2 regions of the Bradyrhizobium sp. USDA 3397 genome follow, and region 2 is predicted to be linked to the other one. Evidence: riboswitches for the same ligand, from Rfam matches in the RefSeq annotation. Region 2 holds a riboswitch; the other holds the start of a gene.
What was found. Region 2 has a riboswitch for cobalamin ahead of ACVWYQ_RS38450 (TonB-dependent receptor). Riboswitches for the same ligand answer to the same signal wherever they lie in the genome.

Region 1: linked by a shared signal. The riboswitch ahead of metE (5-methyltetrahydropteroyltriglutamate--homocysteine S-methyltransferase) and the one ahead of ACVWYQ_RS38450 (TonB-dependent receptor) in region 2 are both predicted to bind cobalamin.

What each region holds. Positions count from the first base shown of each region.
Region 1 covers NZ_JBSSDS010000001.1:3,465,590-3,472,308, forward strand. The annotation lists gene metE (5-methyltetrahydropteroyltriglutamate--homocysteine S-methyltransferase) at 405-2,735, opposite strand; cobalamin riboswitch at 2,839-3,039, opposite strand; gene ACVWYQ_RS16150 (nodulation protein NodZ) at 3,645-4,634, opposite strand; gene ACVWYQ_RS16155 (carbamoyltransferase family protein) at 4,898-6,719, opposite strand, start outside.
Region 2 covers NZ_JBSSDS010000001.1:8,280,030-8,286,748, reverse strand. The annotation lists gene ACVWYQ_RS38455 (PepSY domain-containing protein) at 250-1,674, opposite strand; partial or broken gene ACVWYQ_RS38450 (TonB-dependent receptor) at 1,687-4,045, opposite strand; cobalamin riboswitch at 4,159-4,360, opposite strand; gene ACVWYQ_RS38445 (histidine phosphatase family protein) at 4,433-5,005, shown strand; gene cobT (nicotinate-nucleotide--dimethylbenzimidazole phosphoribosyltransferase) at 4,998-6,050, opposite strand; gene cobF (precorrin-6A synthase (deacetylating)) at 6,056-6,719, opposite strand, start outside.

The DNA.
Region 1 (6,719 bases), 4.8 Mb from region 2:
TTGTGCATAGTGACGCGGTCAAGCACGTCCTTACTGCGGCGATCCCATGGCGCGGCCACGACTCGCCCCGTTTTCCGGAGGCGGCGTAAGCGGCGTTACTCGCTGGCACAAGGTCGGCGGCATGATTGTCGGCAATGCACCATCAAGGATTTGCGTCGCGTGTTCCTCAACAGCAGCACCGGCGTGGACATTCCCATCGCCGAGCTCGCGCGTCTGGTGTGCCACGCCTTGTGGCGCGAGACCAGCCTCGACGCGCCGCCCGCCGGCACGCCGCGCTAGTAGCTCCTATTCGGCCCGCGGCAGTATCCCGTTCACGTAAAGGCTCACTAACTTTCAAGCGGTATATGATTGCGAGACGCAGCGGCGTTCTCGTGAACGGAAGTTAACGTTGACGATCTCAGCGATCAAGTTGCCGCTCGTAGCTCCCGGGCAGCTGCGACCATATTTACCAACGCCGGACGCACCTCCTCCCATTTTCGGGTTTTCAGGCCGCAATCGGGATTGATCCAAAGTTGGGAGTCGGAGAGCTGTTGGCGCGCCAGCGTCACGAGGTTCTTCATCTCGTCCGTTTCAGGAACGCGCGGCGAATGGATGTCATAGACACCAGGGCCGATCTGTTTTGGGTACTTATAAGTTCGGAAGGCGTCTAGCAGTTTCATCTTCGAGCGCGACGTCTCAATCGAAATGACGTCGGCATCCATCGCTGAGATAGACTCGATGATGTCGTTGAACTCGGAATAGCACATATGAGTATGGATCTGCGTTTCGTCCGCGACGACTGAGGAGCAAATGCGAAAGCTGTCTATGGCCCAATCGAGATAGCTTTTCCACTGTGATTTGCGTAGCGGCAGTCCCTCACGCAACGCCGCCTCGTCTATCTGGATCATTTTTGCTCCAGCGTTCTGAAGGTCGACCACCTCGTCCCGGATCGCGAGCGCGATCTGTAGGCAAGCCTCGCTTCGCGAGATATCATCACGAACAAACGACCAGTTCAGAATGGTCACCGGCCCGGTCAACATTGCCTTCACCGGCTTCTCGGTCAGCGACTGCGCATAGCGCCACCAGTCGACCGTCATCGGCTTCGGACGGGAGACGTCCCCAAACAGAATCGGTGGGCGGACGTAACGCGAGCCATAGGACTGCACCCAACCGTGTTTTGTGAAGACGAAGCCCGACAGCTTCTCACCGAAATACTGCACCATGTCATTGCGCTCGAACTCGCCATGCACGAGCACGTCGAGCCCTATGTCGTCCTGCCATCTGACCGCACGCGCCGTTTCCGCTTTGAGGAAACTCTCGTATTGCGCGGCAGACAACGTTCCCTGCGCGTGGGACGCACGGGCACGGCGAATGTCTGCGGTCTGCGGGAATGATCCAATCGTCGTCGTTGGGAATGTTGGCAAGGCGAACCGAGCGCGCTGAAGCTCGGCACGGCTGGCGTACGGACTTTGACGGCGACGCATTGTTTGGTCAATCGTAGTCATGCGCCGGGTGACGTTGGCGTTGTGAACCTTAGACGACTTCTCGCGCGCTAGAGCCGCCCGCTTGGAGGCCGCAAGGAGGCGCGATACACGGGCATGCTTGCCGGCGAGCGCACTTCCCAAGGTCGTCAGCTCCTTGATCTTCTGGACCGAGAACGCCAGCCAGCTCTTTACATCTAAATCGAGATCGCTTTCGAGCTCGACGTCGACCGGGACATGAAGGAGCGAGCACGAAGGAGCGATCTGGACGCGGTCATGACCGAGCTTCACTACTGCTGGCGCCAGCTTGTTGAATAAGTCCGGCAGATTGGACCGCCAGACATTGCGTCCGTCAATGACCCCAAGTGAGAGAACGAGATCGCTGCGAGCTATGGCGGCGATTACGCCCAACTGATCTGAGGCCCGAACCAGATCGACGTGCAGACCGGCAACCGGCAAAGCCAAGGCAGTATCGAGGTTGTCGCCGACGCCGCCGAAATAAGTAGCCAGCATGACTTTGAGGCTGGGCACCTCCTTTGCCAAATGGGCATAGGCTCGCCGCAACGCGCCGCGGGATACCTCGTCGAGGTCAAGGACCAGGCAGGGCTCGTCGAGCTGAACCCACTCCGCACCTCGCGCGGCTAGTTCGCGAAGGACATCGACGTAGACCGGTAGAAGCTGGTCCAGCAGCAACACTGGATTGAATCCCGGATCTGCACTCTTGCCGAGTTTCAGGAAGGTGACTGGGCCAACCAGCACACAGCGCGTCTGGTACCCAAGGCTCTTTGCCTCCTCATATTCCTCAATCGGCTTACGAGAGGAAAGCTTGAATGTTTGGTCCTTGCGAAATTCCGGCACCATGTAATGGTAGTTGGTGTCGAACCACTTTGTCATTTCCTGCGCTGCCGGGCCCTGTTGATGATGGCCGTGCCGGCGATCCGCATCTTGATCCTCTCCTGCGCCGCGCGCCATGGCGAAGTAGGTCTTGAGTGACACTGGACCTGCGACCCAACCGTAAACGTCAGGAATCGCGCCGACCATCACACTGGTATCAAGCACATGGTCATAGAGCGAGAAGTCGTTCGAAGGAATGATGGTCGCGCCGAGCGATTTCTGCCGCGCCCAGTTGGCGAGGCGAAGTCCAGCCGCAGCCTCGAAAAGCTGTGCTTCGCTTGACTTACCGGCCCAGTAGCTCTCGAGCGCGAATTTGAGTTCCCGGCGCGGACCGATGCGTGGCATACCTAGCGTGGCAACGGAAAGTGAACTGTTAGACATCGCTTCAACCCCATGGTTTGGGGCAAGGCGATGGTGGATGCGCACAGGTAAAGGCCGCCGCGGCGGCGACTTCTTGACGCACCACCGGGACACCCCGCCCGTGGACGAAAACGTTGTCGGGGCAGGTCTCCTGGCTCGCGGGTCATGGCTGCTGTCCGGCCTTCCCGAAGCCGACCGGCTTCAGTGACACTATTGGACAGCGGCTCGCCGCTTACAGTTGCGGGGGCAGCGCCGGCATCACACCAGCTTCCCTCTTAGCTCCGGATCAAGCGGGACCCAGAGAACCTCGAACGAAAATGAACTACCTGCAAAACCACCGTTCCGTCAACCGTTGAATATCACCGCCTCATCCTCGCCGATTTGGCACACGCCAATGAGAGGCATCCCAATCCGAGGCATGCGCCGCATGGCCGGGCCTTTCGTGACCTGCGCACCGGTGGATCGTAGATATTCAGTCGCCCGTTTGTGCACGTGCAGGATCTTCACTCGGCTGTCTCCAATACGATTTGCGAGCGTCTCCCCGAGGCGACCGCCAAAGTATGATCCAAAGTGCGGTCGTGGCCGGAAACAGCGAGCGCGCAGGCGGAGGCGTCTGGACTTCGACTTCCGAATCTTGATCAAGTCGGCACGTTCGTGGAGCGGCTTGCCCGAAGCCGTGTAGGACCTCTTGAATGAGTTGACCAATTCAGGCGCAACAATCATCGATCACGTAATCGCCGCACCGCACCACGTTCACCGAAGCTTAGCGCCACCTCGATCGCGCACGGCGTCAGGCGCTTTGTCCACTCTTGTATTGCCTCAAGGACCGATTCACATCATCGACATCTACCCTCGCCACCAGATTGGCATCTGAATGGATGCTGGAATACCGATCGCCATAACGTCTAGCAGATGATGATCCGTTGACTTTCATGAGGCCGTCAGCCGTTCCGGCGATCCTTCAATAAGGATCAATCGAGTCGGATCCTTCAAATCGAACTCCATAACGCGTGGCGCAAAGAGGCGAGCATAGCGCGTGAAGGCGCTCGTCGGTGGAAACCGAATGACCGTATCGCACCGCCCGAGGAGATACATCTCAATCAGGGCAGAGAACCCGCCTTCGGCGCCAAGTTCTGCACTATGTAAAGGTCCAGCATGAGGTGCCTGGAAATGCTTTGGGATAGTGAAGAGATCGGGGAATACTCCAGATAGCTTTTCGACCATCAGCGTGCTGTCCGTGCACAAGAACAGCTTCACCGGGCTTGGATGCGGTAACGCTTTCGCCTTATCGATGGCAGTACATACCTGCCGAAAGGCGAGTTCCGGATCCGCCCAATAGGGCTTATGTCCCATGATATCTTCGCCGTTGCCGTGACGAACATGAACTCCGATTATGCTGTGTCCCTCAAAATGCTCTTGGTAAATGGCATCAATTCGAGCCCGAATTTCCGGTTGGGGTTTGATCGTCCGAAATATCTGCCGTTCGGCATCCTCATCGCAGCGCCACATTAAGCAGGCGTCACACACCACAGTGTTAGCATCGACATCTTCCGGACTTTGGAAAAGTTGGTCCAGCTCGTCACGCTCCTGGAAGATCTGTTCATCTGGCCGATAAACGCAATCTATCGGCGCCTTATTCCACCAAGGGGGGAAGAACGGGCCTGGAAATGACATTTGATTGATCTGGTCATCGCAAATGACCCGTACCCCGTCGATGGCTTGAACTGGCTCGAAGAACACTGGAAATGCGTTGGTGAATGGCCGATCGAGATAACACGAGCCACGCCAATCGATTGCCAACGTCCGCCCGGTCCGCTTTGCATAACGCCACGCTGATGCCAACGACCAAAGGCAATCACCGAATCCGGTCCGTCGTCGAGAAACCACGAACCGATCATTCATCGAGTCACTGACGAGCATTTCGCGTTGCCTCGTTTGTACCTATTGGTTGGGTCGGGAACTTGCTGCAGGAGGCCGATGTAAGGTGCCGTCCGACGGCAAACTGATACTCCGGATCTCGGACGCTCGCGGTGAGCGTTCTTCTAGCACCGCTCGCCTGGACGCATGAAGGCTGGCCATTCATGCATCGGATGAGACGTTGCCAACCACGCACTTGGTTTTGGTACGGCTGGCATTCCGCTCATCGCGCCGTCTCATCCTTTGCTGCGTCCGGATACGTAACGCTAGACGACACCCATAGTGGCGCGCTCCGGTTCTGCTTCGGCGTGCCCTGCACCGCCACCACTGGCGCGAGTAGCGCGAGGCGGATGTAGCCGAACGCAACGCTGCTCCCACAATCCCAACAATTCCTTCACAAGAGCTTCGCGTTTGGACCGATCTGGAGTAATGGTATCAAGAAGAGATCCAAGGACCGCCTCCCCGTCGATCCGCATCAGGAGATCGAACAAATCATGTGAGATGCGCACACTGTTGCGGTTCGAGTGTCCCCTGCGAATCTCGCATACAGTCTCCTGGCGATCTTCTGCAGTAAAAGCGCGGACTCGATGAAGGGATACATAAGCGGGCAATGAAATGGCGAGCGCAGTCCAGTCGTCTAGCCCTGTCGTCCTCTTTTTGATGAGGAACGGCCCAATCACGAGTCCATCCAAATCTGTCGTCAAGAACGTGGTAATCGCGTCAGACACGGAATCCACAATCGGCTCGGCATTGTTGTTAAATGATGTATTGAGCAGCACCGGAATTCCCGTCCGCTCTTTGAACGCACTAATAACGTCCCAGTAGAGCGGGTTTGTTTTGCGCGATACGGTCTGCAGCCGAGCAGTACCATCGACGTGCGTAATGGCACCGAGCACGCTACGTTTCGGGTCGCGCACGCGGACCACAAAATTCATGAATGGGAATTCGCGCTTGCCTTCCGGGAGCTCGAAAAATTCGTTCGCATACTCCTCCAGCACTGATGGCGCGAATGGCCGATAGCCCTCGCGCTTTTTGACCATTGCATTGATCCGGTCCTTGTTTGAAGCCGGTCGAGGATCAGCAAGAATGCTGCGATTGCCTAGCGCACGTGGCCCGAACTCAGAACGACCCTGGACCCAGCCGATCACGGCGCCATCAGCCATCCAACCGGCTGCACTTGCTGCTATGTCATCTTGACGCTCAACGTCGAGGTGCCCCGCCCATGCACTCAGCTCGCGTTCTACGGCTCGCTCGCTTCCGATATCGGGACCCCAATAGACATCCTGAAGTCGCTCAAGGGGGGCCGGCATGCCCAAATCGCTGGACACCATCAGGGCCGCGCCTAATGCGCAACCAGCGTCATGCGCAGCGGGTTGGACGAATATGTCTTCGAACAGTCCTGAGTAGAGCAGCTTACCATTCACGGTGCAGTTGTGGGCTACCCCTCCAGCCAGGCACAATCGCTTGATGCCGGTGCTCTTCCGATAATGCTGCAGGATGTGAAACATGATCCGCTCTAGCGCTTCCTGCAAAGAAGCGCTCACGTCTCGATGCTGCTGCGTGAACGGCATTCCCTTTCTTCGAACCTGGATGTTGCGGAGCAATGTCGGTCCGATTCGATCTAGGTGAACACGATAGCCGCCATTGTCCAAGAGTTCGTAGAACTGTCCGAAGAGCTCGCGGTAGGGCGCCGGATCTCCGTAGGGAGCAAGTCCCATAACCTTATATTCGTCGAACAAACTGTACCCGAGATATCGGATAGCCTCGAGGTAAAATAGTCCTAGAGAATTATTCTCCGGAAAACTCGCGAGTTCCGTGATTTCGGTGCCCGACCCTACCGCCAATAGCCCGGAGAGAAAATCGCCACCGCCATCCACCGCAAAAATCAGACTTTGCTCAAATCCCGACATCGCAAATGCGCTCGCTGCGTGTGCGTGATGATGGTGCACGAACGAGAGCCGCGACTCTTCGACCTTAGTGCCGAACTCTTGCGCCAGCAACTTCCTCAGCAACAGTTTGGCATCCATCGGAATGGAGATATCTGGCTGAGACACAAGCAGCCGCTCCAGCATGGCATTGCAATACGCC
Region 2 (6,719 bases):
GCAGAAATGTGCAGCCCACCCCTGGATTCTTCGAGGCAAATAGAAGCGCCCGTTGCACTGCAATCGGATCGCGCGAGGTCGCTTGTCTAATTTGCAGGCGATCGAACGGCGGTGCGGGAGAGAGGACTGACCAGGAGCTATGCACGGAGGTCGGCTCAGCCTCTCTTTATTGTACGGTCAGTAAGCGAGAACATCACCGGCCGCTGGTGGATAACCGGGCGTAGCACCCGGCGTGCCGTTTCAAGCTGCTCAGGCTGCCAGCCATGCCCGCAAGCGCCGCCAACCGATGACGATGCCGGTGATGGAGAACATCAGCCCGAGCGTACAGAGCCCGACGATGAGAGCGTCACGCAGCCGCGCATGAGCCAGCAGAATCGGGAAGTCAAGCGTGTGCAACGCACTGTAAAGCCAGCGATAGGCGCGGCGCGACGGGTCCAGCCTTTGCAGCACCTTGCCATCGGCAGCATCGACATCGAACCAGAGATCGCCGCACGTTGTGCGGTAGACGGGGACCCCCGGAAGTGCGGATTGCGCTGGATAGCCGTCGTTGCCGGCGAGCAGGAACGGTGCGGCACAGCCGGCGCCAAGGCGCGCTGTCAGGTCGCCGATCTCCGGCCTATCCAGGTATGCCGACTGTCCGCGTGGCACGTCCCCTGCCTTGATCAAAGCCTGACGGCCGAGACCAACCCGGTCGCGCCGATAGACCTTGGCGCCGAACGCGAACCATTCGACCTCGAGCGCCGACGGCGATATTGGCTGCAGCGATGAAGCGTCTCGCCAATCCGGGGCGGCATCGACCACGGCGGCCTCCGCCGGCGTCAATTGCCCGCGCGAGAACAGCCGGCCGTGATCCATCGACAGCCAGCCGCTGAAGATCCAGGTCAGCACGAACACGGTCACGACAAGACCGATGATGTGATGCAGGGCGTGCCAGTCCCGATAGGGCGACGAGAGCTGGCGTCCCCGTATCTTCACACGCACGATTCCGAGCACCGCGCCAAGCAGTGCTGCGATCAGGGCCAGCAGCGACAGCGTCCAGACCACGCGATCCCACAGCGCCCAGCTGCTGCGCAGAATTGTCGGATAGATCCAGTGCAGCACGCTGCCGGCCCAGTTCCACGCGCGCTCGCTGCGCGTCGTATCCAGGACGATTTCGCCGGTCAGCGACGAAACGTAGACCTCCGTTCCAGGGGCATCGCCGAGAGCGGCGCGAAACAAGGGGCGATGCCGATCAAAACCGTTCGGCACGCTCCACTGATCGTAGTCCGACCGCGCGACGATTGCAGCGCGCACCGCCTCAAGCCCGCGCTGACGTGAATAAGCTTGCACGATGGTGAGCGCGACATCGGCTGATGTCACCGACGCGTCTCCTCCATCGGAGGCGCGAACCGCTCGCGAACCTGCGGAGCCCGAGACGACGTAGACCGGTCCATCGCTCCGCTGGATCAGCCGAACACGTGTCGCATCGGCAATCCCGCTCGCCGCAACGGCGTCCGCGACCGAGATCCTCGTCCCGTCGCGATCGACCGGCACAAGTCCGGCAAATCGCTCCGCTTCCGTCAGCGACGGAAACGGGACGAAGTGCATGACGATCCCGCTCGCGAACCACATCGCGAACAACAGACAGAACGCGATGCCGAGCCAGCGATGCGTGAGGACGATCGCGCCCATCATGCGCTCAGGGCCTCACCATTTGAACGCGGCCGATATTTCATAGGTGCGCGGCGCGCCCAGGAGGATCTGGTCCGGATAGAACGGATCGCCCCAGATCGCATAGCGCTTATCAGTGATGTTGCGGACACGGAAGGTCAGGCGGGCCTGGTCGACCGCATTGAACGCCGTCTTGGGGATGTCGACGAAGGCGTAGACGTCGGCCACGGTGTAGGCCTTCATCGTCACGACGTTGGCGTCGGTGTTGTAGCGGTCGCCGACATGACGACCGGTGATGCCAAGCTCCACCGGCCACGGTGTGAAGAAGCGATACGACGCGCCGGCGTTTGCGACGATACGCGGCACGTTTGGCGGCGTGTTGCCCGAGAACGAGCCGCCGGCAAAATTGTAGTCGGCATAGCGCGCATCGACATAGGCGATGTTGCCCCACAGCCGCAGCGGCTCGATCGGGCGTATCGAGGCGGCAAGCTCGATGCCCTTCGACTCCTGCCGCCCGGCGATATTCAGCTGCATGCCGCCGGCGGCCGCATAGACGTTCTTGCGCACGATGTCGTAGGCCGAGAACGACCATTCCGCCCGGTTGTCCCAGAACAGGTGCTTGACACCGGTCTCATAGGTGCGCGCGGTGGTCAGATCGAGCGGCTGGGTGGGCGAGAGCAGGAAGATGTTGTTGGCTGCGACGTCGGCGCCGGTGGCGTACTGGCTGAAGAAGGTCAGGCCGGGAACGGCCTCCCAGGTGTAGCCGATGCGGCCCGTCACCGGCGCCCAGTCTTTCGTGAACGGGAAGCCCGCCTTCACGATCCCGTTCTTGTCGGTCGAATTACGGTCGAGCCCGATATGCTCGACGCGGAGGCCGCCGATCAGCGCGAAGCTGCGCGTCAGCTTGAGCCTGTCCTCGAATGACAGCGCCTCGTTGTCGATGCGTGCGGTCTGCTGCTGCGTCGTGAGCAGGCCGTAGAAACCGCGGTTGGGGTCGACCAGCGAAACGGAATCGCCGGGAAAGTTTGCCGCGCCGGGCCTGACGAAATCGAGATAGCTCGACGACAGCGTCGTGACCAGCCGGTTATCGAAGCCCGCAATATTTGTATCCCAGATCAGGTCGGTGATGTTGCCGACCAGCCGCTGGCTGTGGGCGACATAGAAACGCTCGCGATCGACCAGGTTCGTGGTGGAATTGAACGCCTCGATCTCGTTATTGAACCAGATTCGTTCCGCGCCATAGCCATAGGCCTGACTTTTCAGCGTGAGGTCAGGCGCGAGCTTCAGCTCGAATCCGCCACGCAGCCACACTTCCTGCGCCACGTTGCGGTTATCGAGAACGTTGTAATTGGTGTTGAAGGTGCGATCGTCGATGGTGACGGCACCGAGATTCGTTCCGTTGTAATTCGAGACGTAATTGCCGGAGACGATCCCCGTCGTCGCGTGCGAACCGCTGAAGGCGACCGGCACCAGCGGCGCGCCCCAATAGGCCTTCGAGCGGTCTTCACGATATTCGACCGCACCCCAGATCCTGAGGCTGTCGGAAACACGGTAGTTGAGCTGGCCGGACGTGCCGAACGTCCTGACATTGGTGTCATCGGCAAAGCCGTTGAGCGTGGAGCGGCTGATGTCGAAGCGATAGTCCAGTCCCTGCACATTGGTGCTGCCGCCGGAGCCGTAATGGGCACGGAACGAATTCAGCGAGTCCCAGGAGAAATTGGCATCGTTACGGGCAGGTCCGGTGTGGGGCTGCTTGGTGACGAAGTTGATAGCACCGCCCGCGGCGCCCTCGCCCGAAATCAGCGAAGCCGGGCCCTTGAGGAATTCCACCGCTTCCAGATTGGCGGTATCCACGATCCGCGAGGTCATGTTCTGCGGACCGATCTTGATGCCGTTGTAGAGCGTGTTGATCTGGCTGTTGGTGAAGCCGCGCATGGAGAAGGCGGAAGGTTCGGCCGGGTTGTCGCCCGAGGTGACGCCGACGGCGCCCTGCGCCACCTCGGACACGGTGCGATAGCCCTGCTCGCGCATCGTTTCGGCCGAGATCACCTCGACGGTCGCGGGCGTCTGCCGCACCGTCAGGCCGAGCGCGCGAGGCGCTTTCGGCAACGGCATTGGTGTTGAGAGGCGTCTGTGCCGTCGAATCCGGCATGACGGGTTTTGGCGCGGCGGATACAGCCGCCGGCCTGCGCGCTGCCGCGCGACGCGCGCTCTGCGCCGCTCCTGCTGCCTGTTTGGCCGGCTTGCGCGCCTGGGCGGGCGACACCTCGATGGGCGGCAGGGACTCCCGGGCCTGCTGCGCCACAGCGGCAGGCGGACCGAGAGCGGCAAAGGACGTGAACGCGGCGGAGGCAAGCAGGACGCGGCGCGATCGTGCGATACGGATGGAAGACACAGGTCAAAACCTCGGTATGACGTCAGTGGCACGTCACAGCGAACGAGGTTTCACCTTCGGCTTTAGCCGTCCGATGAAGCCGAATGTCTGTACTCCCCGACCGACATCTTCGCGTGTGACCACGGCTGACGGCAGGTCTCCTGGCTCGCGGGTCGTGACCGCTTCGTCGCCTTCCCGGGACCGAGGACCCAGTGGCTCGTGACGAAGGATTCACCGCTTACAGTTGCGGGGGCAGCCGCGGCATTGGGGACATTTTCCCCGCACCGCATTCCCTTTTCATTCCCTCTCGGGAAAACCGTCATGAGCATCTAGGATTACCGCCAAGACAGAGTCAATGTGCCAGTTGCGGCGTTATGGCCACAGCAGCCAACTTCCCTGGAGATGAGCATGGAAGGCGAGACCTTCCTCTGGTTGATCAGGCATGCGGCCGTCGTGGGCGTGCCCGGGACGATCCATGCGGCCGATGCGCGGGCCGACCTCGGCGATCACGCCGCATTGACGGCTCTCAGGCGCCTCTTGCCCGCGGATGTCGCCGGCTATGCCAGCCCGTCGCGGCGCACGGTCGAGACGGCGCGCGCGCTGGGGCTCGAACCGGAACTGGTCAGCGAATTTCGCGAGCAGGATTTCGGCGATTGGACCGGCCATCGGCATGACGAGCTCGCCGCGACCGGCGGCGAGGCCTACGCGCAGGTCTGGCGCGATCCCGCGCACGGACGGCCGCCGAACGGCGAAAGCTTTGCGGATCAGGTCGCCCGCGTCCGCCTCGGCCTGGCGCAGATTGGCGCAGGCTCCGCGGCGCTGGTCGTTCATTCCGGCACCATTCGTGCCACGCTCTGCATCGCGCTCGATCTCACACCGGAAGCCGCACTGCGCTTCGTGATCGATCCACTGTCGCTGACCCGGATCGACCGGCTCGCGGGCGGCTGGCGTGTCGTCTCGGTCAATCAACGCATTAGCTAGGCCGATCCGGCACATTGGCCTGCGCGAAGGTCGCCATGCCGTTGTGAAGTGCGCAGGCCGAGCGCACCAGCGGCAGCGCGATCGCCGCACCCGATCCCTCGCCGAGCCTGAGATCGAGGCTGATCAGCGGCTGCACGTTCAGCGTGCGCAACACCAGCCGATGTCCCTGCTCCGCCGATTGATGCGAGGGCAACAGGAACGGCTGGCAGGACGGGTTGAGGCGCGCCGCCGCCAGCGCCGCCACCGAGACGATGAAGCCGTCGATCAACACGGGAATGCGGCGTTGCGCGGCCGCGATGATCGCGCCCGAGATCGCCGCGATCTCGAGGCCGCCGACCGCGCACAGGATCTTCTCGACCGCGGCTCCGGCGACGCCGTGGCGCGCGATCGCCGCATCGATCACCCGCGCCTTGTGCGCGCGGCCGGCCGCATCGATGCCCGTGCCGCTGCCCGCGATCTCCCCGGCGCTCACACCAAGTAGGCTCGCCGCGATCGCCGCCGATGTCGTGGTGTTGCCGATCCCCATCTCGCCGAAGATCAAGAGATCAGGCCGGCCGGCCTCGGCGCGCACCACCGCGCGCTGGCCGGCCTCGAAGGCGAAGGCCAATTCCGCCGGCGTGAGCGCGGCCTCGACACTGAAATCGCGGGTGCCGCTGCGCGGCTTGTCGGTGACGATTCCCGCCATCTGCTCCTGGGACAGCGTGCCGGCGTCGACGACCTCGAGGCTCGAACCCAGCTCGCGCGCCAGCACCGAGATCGCGGCGCCACCGGCGGCAAAATTCGCCATCATCGCGATGGTGACGGCTTGCGGATAGGCCGACACGCCCTGCGCGACGATACCGTGGTCGCCGGCGAAGATGATGATCGGCACCCGCGCGGCGCGCGGCTGCCCGGTCGCCTGCAGGCCCGCAAGCTCGATTGCGAGCTGCTCGAGCCGCCCGAGCGCGCCGGTCGGCTTCGTCAGCTGCGCCTGCCGCGCAATGGCCGCCTCGCGATGAACAGCGGAGACCTCGGGGCAGTTCTGGGTAACCCATTCGGGAAGCATGCTGCTCAACGCCTGCGTTTGATGATGTAGCTGTCCATGATCCAGCCGTGCCGCTCGCGTGCCTCCTGCCGCACGGCGGCAATGCGCGCGCCCAGTTCAGCCAGCGCGCCGGACATGACGATCTGATCGGGCATGCCAAGATAGGCTCCCCACCAGATGTGAAGTCCGGCCGGATCGAGCGACTGGAACGCCGTGCCGCCATCGAGCATCACGACGACGGTATCGACGCCCTGCGGCCAGCCGCCTTCGCGCAAGCGCCGCCCCGTCGTGACCAGGAACGGCTCGCCGATGTCGTTGAGCGGCAGCGCATGCGCCGCGCACAGCGCCTGGATCGAGGTGATCCCAGGCACGACTTCGATTGTCGGCAACGGATTCAACCGCCGCGCAATGCGCAGCGAAGAATCATAGAGCGAAGGATCGCCCCAGATCAGCAGCGCGACCTTGCCCTCATCTTCGAGATGCCCAGCGATCGTCTGCGACCAGGTCGCGGCCACCGCATCGTGCCAATCGTCTACGCCCTTGCGGTAGTCCGACTCGGTCGCATCGCGCACGGGAAGGTCGAATTCGGCGATGCGTGTCGTTTTGTTGGTGAGCACACCGGCGCAGATCGTTCGCCTGAGATCGGCGAGATCGGATTTCGCAGTCCCCTTGCGCGGGATCAGGATGAGA